One region of the Streptosporangium sp. NPDC087985 genome, then DNA from elsewhere that is predicted to be linked to it. Evidence: riboswitches for the same ligand, from Rfam matches in the RefSeq annotation. Region 1 holds a riboswitch; each other region holds the start of a gene.
What was found. Region 1 has a riboswitch for cyclic di-AMP ahead of ACIN94_RS18510 (hypothetical protein). Riboswitches for the same ligand answer to the same signal wherever they lie in the genome.
Positions count from the first base shown of each region.

Region 2: it holds a riboswitch for cyclic di-AMP, as region 1 does, so the genes downstream of both, ACIN94_RS20955 (CHAP domain-containing protein) here and ACIN94_RS18510 (hypothetical protein) in region 1, are expected to answer to the same signal.
Region 3: it holds a riboswitch for cyclic di-AMP, as region 1 does, so the genes downstream of both, ACIN94_RS27770 (coiled-coil domain-containing protein) here and ACIN94_RS18510 (hypothetical protein) in region 1, are expected to answer to the same signal.
Region 4: it holds a riboswitch for cyclic di-AMP, as region 1 does, so the genes downstream of both, ACIN94_RS06405 (C40 family peptidase) here and ACIN94_RS18510 (hypothetical protein) in region 1, are expected to answer to the same signal.

Region 1 is NZ_JBIUTQ010000009.1:20,227-25,332, forward strand. It holds gene ACIN94_RS18500 (SPW repeat protein) at 119-643, shown strand; gene ACIN94_RS18505 (DUF4253 domain-containing protein) at 839-1,633, shown strand; cyclic di-AMP (ydaO/yuaA leader) riboswitch at 2,101-2,250, shown strand; gene ACIN94_RS18510 (hypothetical protein) at 2,470-3,171, shown strand; gene ACIN94_RS18515 (hypothetical protein) at 3,239-3,610, opposite strand; gene ACIN94_RS18520 (roadblock/LC7 domain-containing protein) at 3,624-4,004, opposite strand; gene ACIN94_RS18525 (DUF4388 domain-containing protein) at 4,063-4,899, opposite strand; gene ACIN94_RS18530 (roadblock/LC7 domain-containing protein) at 4,912-5,106, opposite strand, start outside.
Region 2 is NZ_JBIUTQ010000011.1:131,519-136,624, forward strand. It holds gene ACIN94_RS20950 (ABC transporter substrate-binding protein) at 1-747, opposite strand, end outside; gene ACIN94_RS20955 (CHAP domain-containing protein) at 1,210-1,908, opposite strand; cyclic di-AMP (ydaO/yuaA leader) riboswitch at 1,928-2,064, opposite strand; gene ACIN94_RS20960 (hypothetical protein) at 2,600-3,637, shown strand; gene ACIN94_RS20965 (DUF6716 putative glycosyltransferase) at 3,649-4,845, shown strand; gene ACIN94_RS20970 (N-acetylneuraminate synthase family protein) at 4,898-5,106, opposite strand, start outside.
Region 3 is NZ_JBIUTQ010000021.1:13,972-19,077, forward strand. It holds gene ACIN94_RS27755 (TIGR03086 family metal-binding protein) at 1-302, shown strand, start outside; gene ACIN94_RS27760 (DeoR/GlpR family DNA-binding transcription regulator) at 489-1,289, shown strand; gene galT (galactose-1-phosphate uridylyltransferase) at 1,286-2,365, shown strand; cyclic di-AMP (ydaO/yuaA leader) riboswitch at 2,437-2,572, shown strand; gene ACIN94_RS27770 (coiled-coil domain-containing protein) at 2,575-3,549, shown strand; gene ACIN94_RS27775 (DinB family protein) at 3,629-4,135, shown strand; gene ACIN94_RS27780 (MarR family winged helix-turn-helix transcriptional regulator) at 4,122-4,643, opposite strand; gene ACIN94_RS27785 (M50 family metallopeptidase) at 4,700-5,106, opposite strand, start outside.
Region 4 is NZ_JBIUTQ010000002.1:264,708-269,813, forward strand. It holds gene ACIN94_RS06395 (NlpC/P60 family protein) at 80-1,036, shown strand; gene ACIN94_RS06400 (hypothetical protein) at 1,308-1,880, shown strand; cyclic di-AMP (ydaO/yuaA leader) riboswitch at 2,545-2,702, shown strand; gene ACIN94_RS06405 (C40 family peptidase) at 2,809-3,330, shown strand; gene ACIN94_RS06410 (hypothetical protein) at 3,404-4,189, shown strand; gene ACIN94_RS06415 (M48 family metallopeptidase) at 4,236-5,106, shown strand, end outside.

The sequences.
Region 1 (5,106 bases):
CGGACTGTCTGCTGAGCCTGACATGGTCATATTTGGCCTGCTTTGTATTTTTTATCCGCTTATGTCGGGTATGGGAGTTAGGTCTGTTCCGTACAGAAGTCGGAAGGGGGCGTGGGTCATGACCAGACCCGCAGGCCTAGAACACCATCCCGATCTCATCGAGATGCGAGCGAGGTACGAGCAAGCGGGTTCCAGCCCGACAGCCCAGGGCACCGACGGCCTCACTCTCCTCGCGGGGCTCTACCTGGCGATCTCCCCATGGGTGGTCGGCTTCAACGGGCTGTCCAGGCTTTCCGTGAGCAACCTGGTCACCGGCGTCGCGCTCGCCGCTCTGGCCATGGCGTTCGCGTCGGCCTACGGCCGGACCTACGGGGTGAGCTGGATCGCACCGATCATCGGTATCTGGACCATCGTGGCACCCTGGCTCACCGGTTCGGCGACGACGGCGACCATCTGGAACAACGTCGTCACCGGCATCATCATCTTCCTGCTCGGGCTGGGAGCGGTGGCGGTGGGCGCCAGGAAAATGCCCGGGATGACCAGCAGGCGCGACAGGCCGGGTACTCGCGATATGTCAGGCAGGCCTGACATCTCAGGCAGGCCTGACATCCCGGGCAGGCCTGACATGCCAGGCAGGCCCTAGATCGATATGACAGCGGTGTGGCGGTGAGTGTCCGCCACACCGCTGTCCCACTCCTGCCATCCGCCGGGCATACCGATGATTTTGGCCTGGTCCTGAGGCTAACTGTCGCTCTGGACGTTGACAGGCCAAAATTGGTCCGTGGTCAGGATCGGATCGGTAGGGATGAGCGATTGCGAGCGTGGGCAACTTCCGCCAGTGCTGGGCCAGCTGTTCCACGACGGCGGTGAGGGGCGCACGCTCTCGGTCGAGTTGCCGCCCGGAGACGTGGTGTGGCCCGATCCCGGCTACGCGCGGTTCGCCGTAGACCACCGTCCGGCGTTCTGGCTGAGTGACGAGCCGGTCTCCGGCGAGCTCTGGGCCGAGCTGCGGAGCGAGCACGAGCGGTCGGGCCTGTGGCCGGTGCTGCTTGAGGACTCCGTCCAGCCGTGGTCGGAGGGGCAGATCGCCCCGGATGCGGCTTCCGAGATCGACAACTACCACCCCGCCGCGTTCATGGCCGAGGTGTGGGCGGACTGGATCGAGAAGGCCCACGCCGACCAGGTGGAGCTGCTGGATCCGTTCGGCCCGCAGTGCCCGGGACCGGCGCCCTCGGGTAGACCGGCCGCCGACCCCGGCGTGGTCGCCGACTGGTACGCGGGGATGGTGGCCGAGCGCAGGACCCCGCTCGGGCTGGTCGCGGCGGCGCGGGGGGCCGACGCGCTGGCCGTCATGGGATGGCAGGGCGCGCTGAATCACAACGAGTGGATGGTCCCGCTCGCGGCTGTGGTGCGCAGCTGGGAGGAGAGATTCGGCGCGCGGGTGGTCGGCATGGGCTTCAACACCCTGGACCTGAGCGTCGCGGCGCCCCCGGTCACGCCGGAACACGCCCTGCACGTCGCCGCCGAGCACTGGACGTTCTGCCCCGACAGCGTCATCTACAGCGCCGGGACGCTGGCCGACTACGCGGAGCAGATCAGAGGCAGGAACGTCTGGTCGTTCTGGTGGGACTGACCATCCAGAGGAGTTTCGCCTGTCCATGACCGCGGCTTTGCGCGGGCGGTTTCCGGCGCCTCCGGATCTTCCGGAGAGCATGCGCCGACCGGTTGATGGGCCATTTCGCTGATCGACGGGCCCGTATGGAGGTAAAAAGAACTGTTGACCGAAGGAGCGGCATACCGGTCGCCGCGACCCCCACATTGATCGTGTAAATATTCATCGAATCATCCCTCCTTTGGAAATACTTGAGAAGTATGCCCAGCTCAGAGGCATGATCACCGGAATCTTCCGAGGCGCTTCCCCTGCGGTTCCGGCCGGTCCACCATGTCGGCGAGATGGTCAAGGGGTAACCAATGAGGCTTTCTTGGCCGACGTGGGTAGATCTTCTGGGGTTTTCATGGGTTTTGCTTTGCTTTGTGCCCGAATGGGCTGTAATGTCCTGTTTGTGATCGGTTGGCGACCTGCCCTTCAGCGGAAGGAGCGGCCAGTCGACGTCGAATCCCGGAAGCCCTCAGGGCCATGGGAACCGGGGACCCACTTCCTGGGGTGAATCCGCCGCGAACCTGCGGCGGTAGGGCAACTCCACCGCCCGAACCCGTCAGCTAACCCGGTAGACGAGATGGAGAGGAAATCACTTATGGGACGCTGTGCCCCCTTCCCGCTGGTACCCGCCTCGCTCGTACGGGTCCTCTAGGACTTTCCCGCCGCGTCTGAACGCGGCTTCCCACGCGCCTCGCGCGGTGCCCGGTCTCGCCGGCCACCCCCTCTCTCTGTGAGAGCGCGTATCCGCCTGTGCCTCATCCGCGTGGCACACGCGCCTTCCCGTTGCCTCGCGAAAGAGTCTTCCTCCAATGCGTTTCTCCTTTGGTATACCTAAGAGCCGTTTCTTCATCGCCGCCACCCTTATCGGCGCGAGTGCCATCACCTCCGCGAGCGTCGTCTCGCTGATCCCCAGCTCGGCTGTCGCCAGCTCCTCGGCGCTGCCCGCCCCGGCGCTCTCCGTCCAGGCGCCCCCCGTCCAGGCGCCCCCCGTCCAGGCGCTCCCCGCCTCGGCCAAGACCAGCGCCTCGACCCCCGGCTCCGAGTCCGGCTCCGAGGTCGTCCTGCTGAACGGCTCGACCAAGGCCTCCTACTTCTGGGACGACTCCTCCGGCCGCGCCGGGGACACCGGTCTGCCCGCGAGCGGCAAGCCGATGCAGAAGGGCATGATCGCCAGCCCGAGCTGGCCGCTGATGACCGAGGGCTATGTCATCTACAACGGCAAGAAGGCCAACTTCTTCGTCGGTGACCGCGGTCCCGGCGTGCCCTCCAGCAGCGGGGTCATGATCGACCTCGATGCCAAGACCTTCGCCGAGCTGACCGGCGGCACGTTCAACCCCAACACGCTCGGCGTGGACGGCACCGGCGGCCTGGGCCACATCAAGGTCGATTACGTGATCACCAAGTGGGGCAGCGGCCCGGGTAAGAAGAACTACCCCGTGCCCTTCTCCGCGGGCGCGTGGAAGCGCATCGACAACAACCCGGCCACCCCGCCCCAGGTGATCAACAAGTAGGACGGACTCCCCGCGGCCGGGCTCCGGTACGGCTTGCGCCTCCCGGGGCGCAAGCCGTACCGGAGGGTCAGACCTCGAGCCTCTCCTCGATGGCGCGCATGGTGTGCCGTGCGAGCGCCAGGTTGGCCCGGGAGCGGTCGAACGCCACGTAGAGGAAGAGTCCCTTGCCGCTCCGGCCGCTGACGGGGCGGATCACGTGGTACTGGCCGCTGAGCGTGATGAGGATGTCCTCGATGCCGTCCTTGAGGCCCAGAGATTCCATCGTCCGCATCTTGGCCTTGACGACCTCGGTGTTGCCGGCCGCGGCGACCTGGAGGTCGAGGTCCTTGGAACCGCCGAGGGCGCCCAGCGCCATGCCGCTGTTGTAGTCCACGACCACCGCGCCGAGGGCGCCGTCGATCGCCATCATCTCCTTGAGCGAGATGTCCATGTTGCCCATTACTGTCTCCGATTCATTGGGGTATAGATGTGCGGGACGTGATGACGGCCAGATTCGCCGCCGTCTTGCGGCCCTCCAGTCGCAGCAGCCCGAGGTTGGTGCCCGGGCGGGCGAGCACTGTGAGGACGATCTTTGGGCCGGCGGCGTAGAAGGCCGCGTAACCGTTGGTTCCGGAGATCAACGTCTCCTCGAAGGTGCCCTTGTCGGCCATGCTCGTCATCCGGCGACTGAGGGCCAGCATCGCCGATGAGAGCGCGCCGGTCTGCTCGACGTCGCCTTCCAGGTCACTCGCTATCGTCAGGCCATCCACGCTGCAGGCGATGCTCCCGTTCACGTCGGGCACACGCTCCCGCAGCAGCACCATCTCTCGGTGCACTTCGTCGCGGAGTTCCACCGGCATCCTCCTTCCGAGCAGCTTCAGCGTCCGCAGCCTTATCGGCATAGGACCAAGCTCACGTCAATGCCTCCAATGCGTCTCTGAGCCGGATGAGCAGGTTCACGTCGGTGGGGTCCGCCGTCGCCAGGGGCAGTGGCGTGGACAGCTCGGTGGTGCCCGAGAGTTCCCTGAGATCTGCCATACCGTTCTTCTCTCGCTTGGGCAGCGCGCCGGGTAGCACGCCAGGTAGGGCGGCGGAGCCGGCCTGTGGCGTGCGGAGCAGCCCCGCCGCGGCAAGCTGCCGTACGGCGAGCAGTACCGAGTAGGCCGGACGGCCGAGCTTGCGCGCCAGGTCACCCGGGGTCGTGGCGGAGTCGGCGCCGACCAGCACCTCCCACTGGAGCGGGGTCAGCACCACCCGCTGGCTGGTGACGCGTCCCACCGGGACGACCGGGAGTGCGTCCAGCTCGGCGGATGGCCAGGCCTGGTTCAATTGCGCCCTCCTTCGCTTGCACTCCCGGAGTAGTCCGGTCACGTCGAAATACCACTGGGGCCCGAGCCAGTGCTGGTCTCCCGGCCGGAACCTGGGCCGGTGGCCGGTGGCGTCGAACAGGAAGTACACGGCGTCGAGTACCGAGCTCAGCACGCAGAACTCCAGCTCGCCCCGGGTGAGAACCCCCTGGGAGACCAGCAGTTCGCCGCCCCACCGGTCCTCGGTGGCGGCCTGCCTGGCCTGCCGTACGGCATGGGCGGAGATTCTGCGGCCGGAGGTCAGCAGATCCTCCACCCGGGGGGCGGCCGGGCTCTCGGCGTAGGTCACCCGGCCGCCGGTGAGGTAGAGCATCCCGGCCTTGCCCAGCCGTAACGCGCCGGTGGCGCGGTCGTCGGCCAACCCGCTGAGTACGCTTTCCACGGTCGGCATGGCTCACGTCGTTATCAGGCGGCCGGAGAGCGCCTGGAGCCGGTGGCGGGCCAGGGCCAGGTTCGAGCGCTCCAAATCGAGCCGGACATAAATCACCAGTGGACCGTCAAAAACCGTTTCCAATGACTTTAATAAATGATGTCCACTATCCGTGGTTATGATCATGTCGCTGATCCGGACCGTTCCGCTGGGGGAGGT
Region 2 (5,106 bases), on a different contig from region 1:
CTGGTTGTCGGTGTCGAAGTAGGCGATGTTGCCGTTCTTCGGCGCCTCCTGCGACAGGACCACGTTGTAGAGAGTGTTCGGGCCGTCGAGGAACTTCGGGTCTCCCTTGCCGGTGTTGGCGGCCTGGAACTTCTTGCCGGCCGCCATGAAGGAGTCCCAGTCCGGCCAGAGCTTGCTGACCTCGTCGCGCTCGCTCGGCAGGCCGGCCTTCTGGAGCAGGTCCTTGCGGTAGCACATGGCCATGCCGCCGATGTCGGTGCCGAGGGCGAAGAGCTTGCCGTCCTTGTTGACGCCGTTGTCCCACTTCGCCGCGGGGAAGTCGGACTTGCGGCTGTCCAGCCCGTACTGCGCCAGGTCGGTGAAGAACTGCGGGCGGGCCTTCATCAGACCCATCGCGCCTTCGTCGATGCCGACGATGTCACCGGTGCCGCTGCCGGCCTGCAGCTTCTGCAGCAGCTGGGGCAGGTAGACGTCCTCGAACCGGTCGGTCAGGTTCTGGTGCTTGACCTGGATGTCCGGATGTGCGGCGTTCCACGTCTCCACGGCCTTCTTGTAGCCGAAGTTCTCACCGCCGCCGAAGGTGTGCACGGTGATGGTCACCGGCTCGGCAGCGGCGGCGGGCGCGGTGGAGTCACCGACGGCCGCGGGCTTGGTGGAATCATTCGTGCTGCAGGAAGTGATCGCCAGGGCGGTGGCCGCCATCACCGCAACCGCGGCGAGCTTGCCATGCCGCTTGGTGTTCAACATTACGGACCCCTCTCAGGTGGTCGCCCGAATCGATGGGAGGTGACATCGCGCGCCGGTCCCCGACAAACGCGGTGCGCGATGGGGCAGGTTCCTCAATGTGCTTTGGGAGCGCTCCCACGAAGAGTGGACGATAGGCAGCCGGGACGTCAATATGCCGAAACTCAACCGTTACAACTGGCCTGTCAATGGGGAATGAAGGGTCGCATACCTCGCAAACCTCTCAGAAAGGTGTTTGGGAGCGCTCCCATCACACAGTGACACACGGGGACATTCTGTGCGGAAGTGCCTTCGTTGAGGAAAGTAGACGTCCGAGAGCCCCGGATGCGGGGCTCGGGTGGTAGATGCCGGGTGATGTACGGCGGGACGCAGAAAGGGGCCCGGCTCAGGTGAGCCGGACCCCTTCTCCGTGCCGGTGGATCAGCCGTCGCGGGACGGGTGACCGTGGCGTGCGGTGCCGATCGATCAGTCGCTGTAGACCGGGTAGCCGTAGCCGACGACCTGGGACGTGGGCCGGACGCGCTCCTCGACCTTGCCGTTGCCGGTGTTGCCCTCGATCGTGCTGATCGTGCCGTCGCCGTTGTCCTTCTTCACGAGGCCGACGTGGTCGATCCCGCTGATGTTCTTGCTGCCCTGCCAGTCGAAGAAGACGACGGCACCGGGCTTGGCGACGGTGCCCCAGTGCCCGTTGTCCTTGAACCACTGGGCGTAGGTGACGGTGTAGGCGTCCCAGCCCATGGTGGGCTGGATGCCGGCCTGCTCGCCGACCCAGGAGACGAACATCGCGCACCAGGGGGCGTTGGCGTAGCCTGCAAGGGTGCCGCCGTCACGGGCGAGGGTCTCCTTGGCCCGCGGGGAGGACATGTACCAGGACTGGAACTTGGTCCCGCCGCCCTGGGCGTTCTCCGAGATGCCGATCTGCTGGGCGGCGATGTCCAGGACCTGCGTGGCCGTGACCCTGGGCAGACGCTCGGCCTCGAGCTGCAGAGGGGTCTTGCCGGCGGCCTGGGAGGTTCTGACGGAGGCCACGGCGACGGTGTTCGGTCCGTGAGTGTCCGCCAGGGCGGCAGGAACTGCGAGGAGGCTACCCCCGGCGACGATGGAGGCGCCGAGAAGAATGTTGGTCAGCTTACGTGTCTTGCGGTTAAAGCGGTTCGTGGCCATGAGGGGTGAGACTCCTTGCTTCGCTTCTCATGCCGCCTACCGGGTTAGCTGACGGGTTCGGGCTGGGAAGTGCCCTACAGCGCACTAAGCGCTGATTCACCCCAAAAAAGTGGTTCCCCGGTTCCGCGGGATCCGCGGATTCGGCGGCCGTGCTCATCGGGTGGAGTGATCCGCTCCGATAGAGCGCGGACGGGCAATGTGATGGTGACGTGTAGCTGAAGAACTTGGGCGGTCACCAGATGTGAGATAGAAGCTACGCGAAAAGGACAAACGGTTACAAGTGGTACAAATTGCCACGGCTTGGGAATAGGTGTGCATCGAGGGGGAAAGCCTGGGGCGCCCTCAAGATCGACAAGTCTGTGCCGGATGGCCTGTTGAAGCCGGGAACGCCTGTGGGATAGGCGTTTCGGAGCGGCGACACCGGCGAAAGGCCGCTGTGTTGCATACCTCACACCCCGGGGTTTCACCATAAACGTAGATCTTTTTGATGAGGGCCGTTTTACCTGCGGAAACGATCGCATTCGAGGAGATTTCGCCGTGGGCCGGACCCGCGTCGGCTGCGGCAGCCGGTTGACCGCGTCACCCTGAACCCGCGCGTGGTCGCCCCGATCCGGGCGCGCAGAACGGCGTGTCCGGGTGTTCACCCGCAGTTCCCAGGCGTGTAAGCCGTCCCGGTTACGGTGAGGCGGTCGTGAACGGGTCATCGCCCGGCGTGGAGGACGGTCGAGGCCACGCGCGGGAGCAGGGTTCGGCCGTTGCCTGGGTGGAGTCCCCACTGCAGATGCTCTGCGCCGTGGAGGCCTGCCACGCCGGACTGCTCGGTGCCCACGCCCGGATGGCGCCCCGGGCGGGGCTGCGCCCACTGGCCGTCACCCGTCGCGAGATCTCCCGGCTGGATCTGCCTCCGGGCCTGGAACTGGGCGGGCCCGAGTCCGAGATGCCCAGGCCCCAACGGGGCACGACCTGGGCGGTCGGCGACGCCTTCTCCGGCAAGGTCCAGGCGGGCTGGCTCACCACCCTTCCCGGCCGGATCGTGATCGTCGACGACGGCCTGGCCACCATCAGGCTCCTGGAACTGCTCGCCGGGCGGATCTGGACGCCGCTGCTGCGGGCCCGCACCGCCGTCGGTCCCCTGCGGACCGCCCTCGGAACGGCCGCAGCCCTCCGACTGCGCGCCGCCTCCCGATCCGGCCGACTGTCGATCTTCACCGCGTTGCCCGTCCCCGCCGAGCTGGCGCAGGCCGTACGGGACAGGGGTGCGGAGCTGATCATCCACGACTTCGCGTGGCTGCGGTCACAGCCCCTGCGCAGGCCGGCCCCCGAGGAGCGGACCGTCGTGCTCGGCACCTCGCTGGTCCGCAACGGCCTGATCCACCGCGACCCCTACCTCAGCTGGCTGGCCGAGCTCGGCTCGTCCGAGCCGGTGGCCTACTTCCCGCACCGCCGGGAGGACCTCCACGATCTCGCCCTGGTCGGGGAACAGCCCGGGATCACCGTCTACGACGGCGGGATCCCCGCCGAGATGACCCTGCGAGGGCTGGCGGCCGGACAGCGGGTGCTGAGCCTGCCGTCCACCGCGGTCACCTCCCTGCGGGTCCTGCTCACGGCCCGGGGCGTCGCCGTGGAGGCAGTGGACGTCCCCGACGCGTGGTGGACCGCCCGGGCGGTGCCCTCGCTCCGTTCCCACCTGTCGATGTTCGCCCATCACGACACTGGAGTAACAGGTTGAAGGTCCTGGCCGTGGCCGACTCGGATTCCTATCTGAAGTGGGCCGCCCATCTGCTCGATGATCTTCCTTCGAGCTGTACGGCGGAGCTGACGGTGATCCGTACTCCCATCACACCCTCCCCGGCCCAGATCCACGCGGCCGTCGCGGGTGCGGTCGCCGATCCGCCCGTGCTGTCGGCCCGGGCGCTGCGCAGGGCGGCCGAGCGGCTCAGACCCGACGTGGTGCTGGTCGCCTGCACAGGACCCGTGGTGGACGTGCTGGTCAGCGAGGTACTCGCCGGCCTGGTGCCGAGGCCGGTGTTCATCTCCGGGCTGCCGGGGATCTCCATCCCGGCGACCGAGAAGGCGTGGGTGTTCCGCAGCGGATGCGACCTGCTCGTCCTGCACAGCGAGCGGGAGGTCGCGGAGTTCTCGGCGATCGGCCGTGAGCTGGGCGGGGGTGGGGCGGTGGGCCTGACCCGGCTGCCGTTCCTGCACAGCGGTGAGGATGTCCCCGTCACCGGCCCGCGCAACCGGGTGGTGTTCGCGACCCAGGCCAAGGTGCCCCGGCGCAGGGAAGAGCGCGAACGGATCCTGCTCGCGCTGGCCGAACTGGCCGGACGGCGGCCGGATCTCGACGTGGTGGTCAAGCTCCGCGCGCTGGACACCGAGCGGCAGACCCACAACGAGCGCCACCACTACCAGCGGCTGTGGCAGTCGCTGGCCGACGGCGGCCAGGTGCGTCCCGGCGCCGTGCGCTTCGCCGCCGGGCCCATGCACGAACACCTGGCGCACGCGGCCGGATTCGTCACCGTCAGCTCGACCGCCGCGCTGGAGGCGATCGCCCAGTCGGTGCCCCTGCTGGTGCTTTCGGACTTCGGGGTCGGCGCCGAGATGATCAACCTGGTCTTCGAGGGCAGCGGCCTGCTCGGCACCCTGGACGACCTGTCCGAGAGCCGTTTCCGCACTCCGGAGAAGACCTGGTGCCAGGCCAACTACTTCCACCGGCGGGGGGAGAGCGACTGGGTGTCCCACATGGTCACGCTGGTCGCCCGGCTCCGCGCGGGACGCCTGGCACCCGCCCGGTCCCTGCTCGACGGCCCGCGGTACGCCGCCGCCCGGCGCCGTGCCCGCCTGCGTGTCGAGGTCCCGCCCAACGTGCTGCGCGTCGGCTACCGGGCCAAGCGCCAGATGCGCCGGTATCTCGGCGCGCTGGGCCGGGCACGCTGAGCTGTCGCGGCCGGTTCGGTGCGCCGAACCGGCCGCGTGGGGCCAGATCCCGCTATACGGTGACGCGGCGCAGGCGGGACTTGGGGGCCTCCTCGCCGGGGAAGACCCGCTTGACGCCGTCACCGAGAGCGGTCTCGATGACGCGGATGTCGCGGACCAGGTGCTCCAGGCCGGCCGGCTCCAGTGAGGCAGCGTGGTCGGAGCCCCACATGGTGCGGTCAAGCGTGATGTGCCGTTCCACGGTGACCGCGCCCAGTGTCA
Region 3 (5,106 bases), on a different contig from region 1:
CCCAGGCGGCGAGCGAGGAACAGTCTCTGACACGTGTCGTCCACCTGTCCTTCGCCGACGTACCCGGCGAGGAGTACATCAGCGAGCTGTTCGCCGACGCCCTCATCCACACCTGGGACCTCGCCCGCGCCATCGGTGCCGGCGAGCGGCTCGATCCCGAGCTGGTCGATGCCTGCCTGGCCCGGTTCGCCGGCGCGAAGGAGGGCTATCGCCAGGCCGGAGTCATAGAGGGGTACCCGCCGGCACCCTCGGACGTCGATCCCCAGACCAGGTTGCTCGCCTCGTGGGGACGCCGCGGCTAGCGATCGGGATTCCGGGTTTCCCGCATGAGCGCGAACCTGATGGACCGCCGGAGGTCTCCGGCCGGCCAGGGCGAGCATCCATGCCGAGCTTGACCAGCTGTGAACATCTACTCACCATAATCCAACACCTATCACCGGAAATATCTGTGGTAATTTGGTGGAATCTGGTTGATTAGGGAGTGGTCAATGCTCGCCCGACAGCGACAGCAGGCGATTCTGGATCGGGTGCGCGGCAGTGGCGGGGTCAGGGTCGCCGACCTCGTCCGCGAGTTCGGCGTGTCCGACATGACGATCCGCAGGGATCTCGAAGTGCTGGCCGAACGCGGGCAGGTGGAGAAAGTACACGGCGGAGCCACCGCCGCCGGATCCGGCTCCACCGAGGAGCCGGGGTTCGCCGTCAAGTCGATGCGCCTGCAACGGGAGAAGGAGGCGATCGCCCAGCACGCCGCCCAATTCGTCCGGCCCGGCACGGCGATCGCGCTGTCCGCGGGGACGACGACCTGGACGCTGGCCCATTTCCTGGTCGACGTCTCCGACCTGACCGTGATCACCAACTCGATCCGGATCGCCGACGTCTTCCACCGCTCACCCCGCGCCGACCGCACCGTCGTGCTGACCGGCGGCGTCCGCACCCCCTCCGACGCGCTGGTCGGACCGGTGGCCGTGGCGGCGATCCGCGGGCTCCACGTGGACACCCTGTTTCTCGGTGTGCACGGGATGACCACCCGGGCCGGGTTCACCACACCCAATCTGCTGGAGGCGGAGACCGACCGCGAGCTGATCGCCTCCGCGCACCGTCTCGTGGTGCCCGCCGATCACACCAAGTGGGGGACGGTCGGGATCAGCACGATCGCCGAGCTGTCCCAGGCCCACGTGGTGATCACCGACTCCGGCCTGCCTGACGAGGCACGCGAGGAGCTCGCCGCCCAGGTGGGCGAACTGGTCATCACCGAGCCCCAGCCGGAGAGCGAGGCCCGCACCCGATGAAGCGGACGGCCACCCACCTGGCGGACGGCCGGGAACTGTTCTACTTCGACCGGCACGACGACGCCGATCGCGGTGCGATCGACGAGCGCGACCTTTCTCCCCGCCCTCCCGCCTCCGAGCTGCGGTACGACCCGCTCACCGAGGAGTGGATCGCGGTGGCTGGCCACCGCCAGGGCCGCACCTTCCTCCCGCCGGCGAGCGAGTGCCCGCTCTGCCCGTCCACCCCCGGCCACTCGACCGAGATCCCCTCGAAGACCTACGACGTGGTCGTCTTCGAGAACCGCTTCCCCTCCTTCTCCTCCCAGGCGGGTGAGTACAGCCAGGTCGGAGGGTTGAGCGAGGTCCGCTCCGGGGACGGCCGGTGCGAGGTGGTCTGCTTCACCTCCGACCACGACTCCTCCTTCTCCCAGCTCTCCACCGACCAGGTCGAGCTGGTCATGGAGGCCTGGATCGACCGCACGGCGGAGCTGTCCGCGCTCCCAGGCGTGGAGCAGGTGTTCTGCTTCGAGAACCGGGGGGCGGAGATCGGCATCACTCTGACCCACCCCCACGGTCAGATCTACGCCTATCCCTACGTGACCCCGCGCACCAGATTGTCCCTTGGCGCGGCCGAGCGGCACCGGGAGCGGACGGGTGGCAACCTGTACGCCGACGTGCTGGCCGCCGAACGCGAGGCGGGGATCCGCGTGGTGGCGTCGAACGAGCACTGGACGGCCTTCGTCCCCGCGGCGGCACGCTGGCCCGTGGAGGTTCACGTCTACCCGCACCGTCAGGTCCCCGACCTGTGCGCGCTGGAGGCCGCCGAACGGGTGGCGTTCGGCCCGCTCTACACGGATCTGCTCCGGCGGCTGGACGGACTGTTCGGCATGGCCATGCCGTACGTCGCGGCCTGGCATCAGGCACCGGTGAACGTCGGCCGCGGCCTTTCCTACGCGCGCCTGGAGCTGTTCAGCATCCGCCGGGCGCCGGACAAGCTGAAGTATCTCGCCGGATCGGAGGCGGCCATGGGAGCCTTCGTGAACGATGTCCCGCCCGAGGAAACGGCGAGACTTTTACGATCTTTTATCACAAATTGATCACTACTTTGTCTCAGATTGGGTTCGCATTACCCGGGCTTTACCACTACTATCCTCACACATCGAACCTTATGTCCGATATGCCTAATTCCGGGTGCGTCGCCCGGGAGCCGGGGAACCACCGCACCTGGGGTGAACCACTCCGGTGGAAGGGCCTCCTCCAGCCCGAACCCGTCAGCTAACCCGGCAGGCGCGAGGAGAGGAGAGTCGTGACGGCTCCATCCCCCATGTTCCGTCGCCATGCGGCTCTGGCCGTTTCCGTGATTTCGGCCCTCACGTTCGCCCTCGGCACCGCGGCCCCGGGTAACGCGGATCCCCAACCGGATGAGTCCCGGCTCCGCGCCGAACTGACAACGCTGAACAAGAAGGTCGACAAGCTCATCGAGGTCTACGCGGCCAGACGCGAATCCCTGAAGAAGGCCCAGGCCGCCGAGGGAGCAGCCAGGGCGGACCTGCGCAAGGCCGAGGAGGCCTACGCCGGAGCCGAGCGGCAGCTCGGCTCCATCGCCCAGCTCTACTACCAGAGCAGCGCGGGTGAGTTGCCCTCCCTGCTGTTCTCCGCCGACATGAGCGGTGTCGCGATCATGGAGCAGCTCGCCGCCGAGCAGAGCACCTCCCTGCGGGACTTCGCCCGGAGCCGGGACCTCAGGGAACAGGCGGCGGAGAAGGCGGCCCAGCTCACCCGGGAGATCGGCGAGGAGACCAAGGCGGTGGAGGTCCAGCGCGAGGAGGCCGAGAAGGTGATCGCCGAGATCGAGAAGAAGCTCGACGCGCTTGTCCCCACGGGCTCCGGCCGTCGCGCCGACGGCAGCTGGGCCCCCCAGCTCCCGACGGGCCCCGACAACATCACCGACCGCACTCTGATCATGCGCGAGGCTGTCAAGAAGCGTTTCGACCTGCCCTACGAGGTCGGCTGTTACCGGGCCGAGAACGATGGCGGCGAGCATCCGCTCGGCCGCGCCTGCGACTTCATGATGAGCACCGGTGGCTCGATGCCCTCGGCGGCCAACGTCAAGCTCGGCGACGAGATCGCCGCCTGGGCCGTCGAGAACAGGGCCGGCCTCGGCGTCAAATACGTGATCTGGCGTCAGCGCATCAACTCCGGCTCCGGTTGGAGCGCCATGTCCGACCGCGGCGGCACCACCGCCAACCACTTCGACCACGTCCACATCTCGATGTTCTGAGCCTCGCAGCGCCTCAGGAGGATCTCGGATCCCGGAAAACGACATGACACCGGTCGCTCGCACCATGAAGATTGATCTCATGACCGACAACCGCGTTGATCCCCCCTTCATCGCCGATGAGACTCCCATGCTGCACACGTGGCTGGACTGGCACCGGGAGACCCTGGCCGTCAAATGCGCCGGCCTGTCGGAGGAGCAGCTCCGTCTGCGATCGGCCGCGCCGTCCACGCTCTCCCTGCTGGGCCTGGTCCGTCACATGGCCGATGTCGAGCGCCACTGGTTCCGCAACGTCCTCAACGGCGAGAACACTCCGGGGATCTTCTGGTCCGACCAGCATCCCGACGGTGAGTTCGACCTGGTGGACACCGCCTCGGCCGAGGAGGCGTTCGCCCGCTGGCGGGCCGAGATCGACCACGCCCGAGACGTCTCCGCGGGACTGTCCCCGGACACGGTGGGCAAGCAGCAGCGCAGGGGGGCGGATGTCTCGCTGCGCTGGATCCTCGTCCACATGATCGAGGAGTACGCCCGGCACAACGGCCATGCCGACCTCCTCCGTGAGCAGATCGACGGCGTCACCGGGGAGTAGGGGGCTCCTCGATCGCCCCGGCGATCAGCTGGTCGAGGTTGACCAGGTCCACCGGGCGGACCAGGGCCGCTTCGGCGAAGCGGGTGAGCAACCGGGCGAAGACCTCACGGTCGGCCTCGTCCCAGTCGGCGATCAGACCGTCCAGGTAGATCCGCCGGTGGTGGATGACCACCTCCAGCACCCGGTGACCCCGCTCGCTCAGCACCAGCCGGGCGCGCCGGGCGTCCACTTCGGACTCCTCGCGTTCCACGAACCCCGCGCCGATCGCGTCGTTGACCAGTCTGCTGGCCGTGGAGGGATCCACGTCCAACTGCTCGGCGACGGCGCCGACGGTCACCTCGGGCACGTCCAGGCTCAGCTTGTGCACGGCGTGGACGACCATCACGTTCGACAGCTGCACCGGCCTGTGCGGGTCGCCGGGCCTGCGGGCGCGCAGAGGCCTCGCCCAGATCCGGCGCAGCCGGAACAGCGCCACGTCGATCGCCGCTCCCGGCGTCCCGTCCCTCACGGGAACAACCCTATCGGCGGGGAGGGGCGGCCCCGCGCCCGTCGTGGTCCGGCGGATCAGCCGGTCAGGCGGATCGGGTTCACCAGGTCGGCGTACAGGAGCAGACCAAACAGGATCATCATCGTGAAGGCCAGCGCGTAGGTCAGCGGGAGCACCTTGGCGATGTCCACGTGCGCCGGCTCCGGCCTGCGAGTGACACGGGCGAAGGCCCGCTTGATCCCCTCCCAGAGCCCACCCGCGATGTGACCGCCGTCGAGCGGCAGCAGCGGGATCAGGTTGAACATGCCGATGGCCAGATTGAACCCGGCGAGAAGGCTCAGCAGCGCGACGAACTTGTTCTCCGTGGGGGCGGCGGACGCGGCGATCTCGCCACCGATCCGGCCCGCGCCGACCACACCGACCGGACCGTTGGGATCGCGGTCGTGGCCGGAGAAGGCGGCGTTCCAGACGCCGACCATCTTCT
Region 4 (5,106 bases), on a different contig from region 1:
TGTACTATTTCGCCCAGGTCTTTGCACTGGGGGAGGCGGCGCCGTGGCCGTGGCGGGTATGCCGGTTAGATTCGGGCGGATGCCGATGGCCGCGGGGCTGGCCCTGGTGCTCCTGCTGATGCCGACCGGCGGTGCGTTCGCGGAGCCGAAACCGACCCTCGCCGAGGCCAAGAAGCAGCTGGAGAAGCTCAACGACCAGGCTGACGGGATCGTCGAGAAGTACAACCAGGCCGGCGAGAAGGTGAAGAAGGCCCGGCAGAAGTACGCGACGCTGAACGGTGCCCTCAACCGCCAGAACGCCAAGGTCGCCGGGCTCCGTAAGGAGCTCATCACGATGGCCGTCAGCAGCTACCAGCTGGGCAGGGTGAGCGGCTGGGAGGGCCTGATCAACCAGACCGACCCCGCGGCGCTGCTGAGCGGGCTGGCCACGGTCGACCAGATGTCCGCCTCCCGCGCCCTGTCCCTGGAAGCCTTCGACGAAGCGAACAAGACGCTGCGCGACAACCGCAACAAGGCCAAGACGGCCCTGGCCGAGGCCGACGCGACGCGCGACGAGCTAGCAGCGGCGAAGACCAAGGCCGACGCGATGGTGAAGGCGCAGACCAAGCTGCTGAGCGACCTCGGCGCCTTCCAGCCCGGAAACCCCAACAGCCTCGGAATTCCGTACAACGGCCCGGCCTCGGGCAACGCCAGGGCCGCCCTGAGCTTCGCCTTCGCCCAGGTCGGCAAGCCCTACCGGTACGGCGGCACGGGTCCCGGCGGCTGGGACTGCTCCGGCCTCGTCCAGGCCTCCTGGCGCAGCGGCGGCGTCGGCCTCCCCCGCACGACCTGGGAACAGTGGAGCTGGGGCGCGAACCGCAAGGTGCCGCTGAGCAACCTCCAGCCAGGGGACCTCGTCTTCAGCGAGGGCCTGGGCCACGTGAGCATCTACGCGGGCAACGGGAAGATCGTCCACGCCCCCCAGACCGGAGACATCGTCAAGGTCGTCCCCCTGTCGGCCTACGGCCGCCGCCTGGTCGGAGCCGTCCGCCCCTGACCTCGCGGGGGTCCGCCCGTCTCACGCGGGCCCGCGCGGTGTCCGGACGGCTGCCGCGGTGAGCCCGCGGAGCGGTCAGGCGCAGTCGATGGCGTCGGCCCAGACCGAGGTGTAGGAACAGAAGTCAACCAACCGGCCGTCCGGCCGACGGCCGCCAGGCGGACGTCGCCGGCTACCGGAACGTCGTCCGCGAGAACCCAGTGCATAACAAATCATGATCATATGGCGCATTCATGTCCCCGACTGCCAACTACGTGATCATGCTGACGGCATGCGACCGGCTAAGCCGCTGATCATCATTGTGGCGGGACTGCTCCTGACCGCGTGCGGCGGGGCGCCCGCCTCCGCACCCACCGGCGGTGCGGTCGAAGCCGCCACGGTCCCCACGTCCAGCAGCGCGCCGACGAGCGTCACCACCATGGGGGACCTGCTCTTGGACATCGACGAGAAAGCGTACGTGCCTCCCAAACGCTGGCCGGTTCCTTGCCAAAACGCCTACTTGAACCTGGTCGTAGGCATGATCTTCAACGCGAACGCGGTTAACCACCTGCTCAAGCGCAAGGAAGATCCCGCTTTCACCATCAAGGCGGTCACCATCGTTTATGACGTGAACATCTTGAAGATCCCACAGGAAGACCTGCGTAAGTGCCGGCAGGTCGCCCCGGCGCTCGGCGCCCGGTTCTACCGCGGCCTCGATGCCGCCCACACTGTCATGCGCATCGTCTCCCGCGGGCCGGACCTGTCGCCGGAGGAGCGGACCGCACTACGTGACCTGCTGAAACCCCTGAAAGATGCGACCCGGCAAGGTCCTGCAGGCTCCTCTCGAGACCGCCCTGGATCATAGCTGCCGCACGTTGACGGCACCGGTAACCTCCCGCCCTGGCCGCTCGGGACTGATTCCGCGCTGAGAGTGAGCTGGCGCGCCCGCTGATGATCTGCGACCGGGCCTTCGAAGAGAAGGGCTCGTTTCGCTATCCGTAGGCGGATCCGAGCCTGCGGGTCACGGCGGGTGTCGAGGACGCCTACATGGAAGGCGTCGAGGGCGACGTGATCCTGGTCAACGGCGTCCCTGGCCGGTGCTGGAGTTGACGGCCACCCGCTAACGGCTGCGGCTGCTCAACGCCTCCAACGCCCGCCGCCACCGACGCCGGCTGGAAGGACACCGTCGACGTCCGGGCGGCAGGGCCATCTGGCGAGCCGGACAGGCATGGATCACAATTATTGTGACCAATGTTACAGAATTAGTGATCTTTATATTGCGATCTCCAGAATGTGACGAGGGTCATATCCGGATAGGAGAATCGCCTATCACGCAGGGATTAAGGAGAGCGGGGGAGGCTTATTGATCTCCGTTTTCCTGGCACTGCTTTGCTGAAATATGGGGAATCGGAGTAGCTTCTGGCGTCGCGATGGCACGCCATGTTGTCGTGGTGGATCCCTGCTCCCCAGGCAGGCATCGCGCTGGAAATCCAATTGGCCGCCGCCCCTCTGAGGGGGTTGACCCCCACCGCGGCGGCCCGCCGAATCCGTGCAGCCAGGAGGCACGGAACCGGGGACCCGAAGGTCGTCACGGATGGCCAGGGGTGAATCGGCATATGTCATGCCGTAGGGCGACTTCCCAGCCCGAATCCGTCAGCTAACCCGGTAGGCATCAGCGGAAGTCCCAAGGAGAAATCCTGTCTACCACCCTGCGTAACCCCCGTCTTTCACGTTTTGCCCGTCTTTCCCTCGGCGGTGCCGTACTCGCTCTGACCGCTCCGTCCGGAGCGGTCGTGCTGGGATCCACAACGGCACAGGCGGCTGCGGACACCGGGCTCACTCTTCAGGTCAGGAGCACCGCCTCCCAGACAGGGAGCCCGGCCCAGACCGGCACCGCGGCACGGAGCAGTGTCAAGACGGCGAAGGCCAAGATGAGCAGAGCCGAGCTGCAGAAGGTGAAGGCCGCCAAGGCGGTCTCGGTGGCCAGGAAGCAGATCGGCGATCCGTACCGGTGGGGAGCCTCCGGTCCCGGCGCGTTCGACTGCTCCGGTCTCGTCCAGTACGCGTGGCGCAAGGCCGGCGTGTCCCTTCCCCGGATCACGTACAGCCAGTACCGCGCCGTCAGGAAGAAGGTCTCGTGGAGCAACCTGCGCCCCGGTGACCTGATGTTCTTCTACGGCAAGGGCCACGTGGGCATGTACGTCGGCAAGGGCAGGATGGTGCACTCGCCGAGCAGCGGCAAGACGGTCCGGATCGCGGAGCTGGAGGGGTATTACAGGTCCTCCTTCGCCGGAGCGGTCCGCCCCGCCGGCTGACGGAGACATGCGGCCCCGTCCACCCCGAGGGTGGGCGGGGCCTTTCCATGCCGGTCGAGTAACATCACCTCCTATGTCCGTCCCGAGAGGGCGCCGCGCCGTGCTCACCGGGATGCTGGCGCTGATGAGTGCCGGCCTGGCCGCCGGGGCGGGACCACTCCCGCAGGAGACGGACGGTCTGTGGCCCGGCGCCGCCACCGTGGTCCGCGGCGAGCACTCCGTCGTCGTCGGTCACCGCGTCCCGGCCGCACGCCTCCGCGACCTGGCCTCCAGGGCCGATCGGGCCGCCCGTACCGTCGGGCGGATCTGGGGACCGGTCCGGGCGGTGATCCTCTACCCCGCCACCGACGCGGAGGCGGCGACGCTCGCGGGCGCCGGGAGCACCGGTGGCCTGGCCGCGCTGGCCACCGCCGACCGGGTGGTCGTCCTGCCGTCGGGCTACGCGAGGCTCAGCGAGACCGGCAGGGACGTGGTGATCGCTCACGAGCTCACGCACGTGGCCACCGGCGCGACCCGGGGCGGGCGGGTGCCGATGTGGCTGTCGGAGGGGTTCGCCGACTACGTGGGGTACCGCGACACCGGGATCGGGATCCGCGAGGCCGCCGCCGAGCTGGCCCAGGAGGTGCGTGCGGGCCTCCTGCCCGCCCGGCTCCCCGGCCCCGCCGACTTCGCCCCGGGCGCCCCGAGGCTGGCACAGGCCTACGAGGAGGCGTGGCTCGCCTGCCGCTACATCGCGGAGCGCTTCGGCGAGAAGGCGCTGGTGAGGCTCTACGGTAGCGATGTCGGCAGCACGCTGGGCCTGTCGCAGGCGGAGCTCACCGCCGCGTGGCGTGATCACCTCCGGAGGGAACTGGATTGACGCTTACCATGACGGGCACACCTTCCGATCCGCTGGGAGGACGGCGATGACGCGGACCACGACGGAGGCGGCCCCGGGTTTCCGGGGGGCCGGGTGGGCGCTGGCCGCCCTGGGTGTGGCCACGCTGGCGGTGGTGGCGTTCACCACGCCCTGGCGGGTTCTGTCCGCGGCCCCGGCAGTCGTCCCGGATCCGGCCCGCGACTTCACCGCGGACCAGATCGCCCGTTCCGAGGCTTTCGACGCCGCGGTCAGCGTGCCCGCCTATCTGTCGCTCGGCCTGGCCCTGGTGGTGGCCGGAGCACTGGTGAGCACCCCGCTGGGCGCGCGGCTCCTCGGCCGGTTGAAGGGGCCGTGGTGGCTGAGGGCGCTGCTGGGGGTCCTCGTGCTCTCGGTGGCGGTGGAGATCCTGCGCTGGCCGCTGGGCATGTGGTCGGAGACCCACCTGCGCGCGTACGGCCTGTCCACCCAGGACTGGCTGTCGTGGACCGCCGACCGGGTCAAGAACATCGGCATCAGGACGACGCTGCTCGCGATCATGGTGCTCGCGGTGGTCGCGCTGGCGCGCCGCTACCGGCGCTGGTGGATCCCCGCGGCCGTCGGCGCGTTCACGCTGACCGTGGCCGTCTCCTTCGCCTACCCGGTGCTGATCGAACCGGTCTTCAACGACTTCACGCCGATGCCCGCCGGGCAACTCCGCGACGACCTGCTCGCCATGGCCGCCCGCGATGGGGTGTCCGTCGAGGACGTCCTCGTCGCCGACGCCTCCCGGCGGACCACCGCGCTCAACGCCTACGTCTCCGGGTTCGGTGCGACCCGCAGGATCGTGGTCTACGACACACTGCTCCGGGCGCCCGTGGACGAGGTCGAGCTGGTGGTCGCGCACGAGCTGGGCCATGCCAAGACCGGTGACGTGCTGT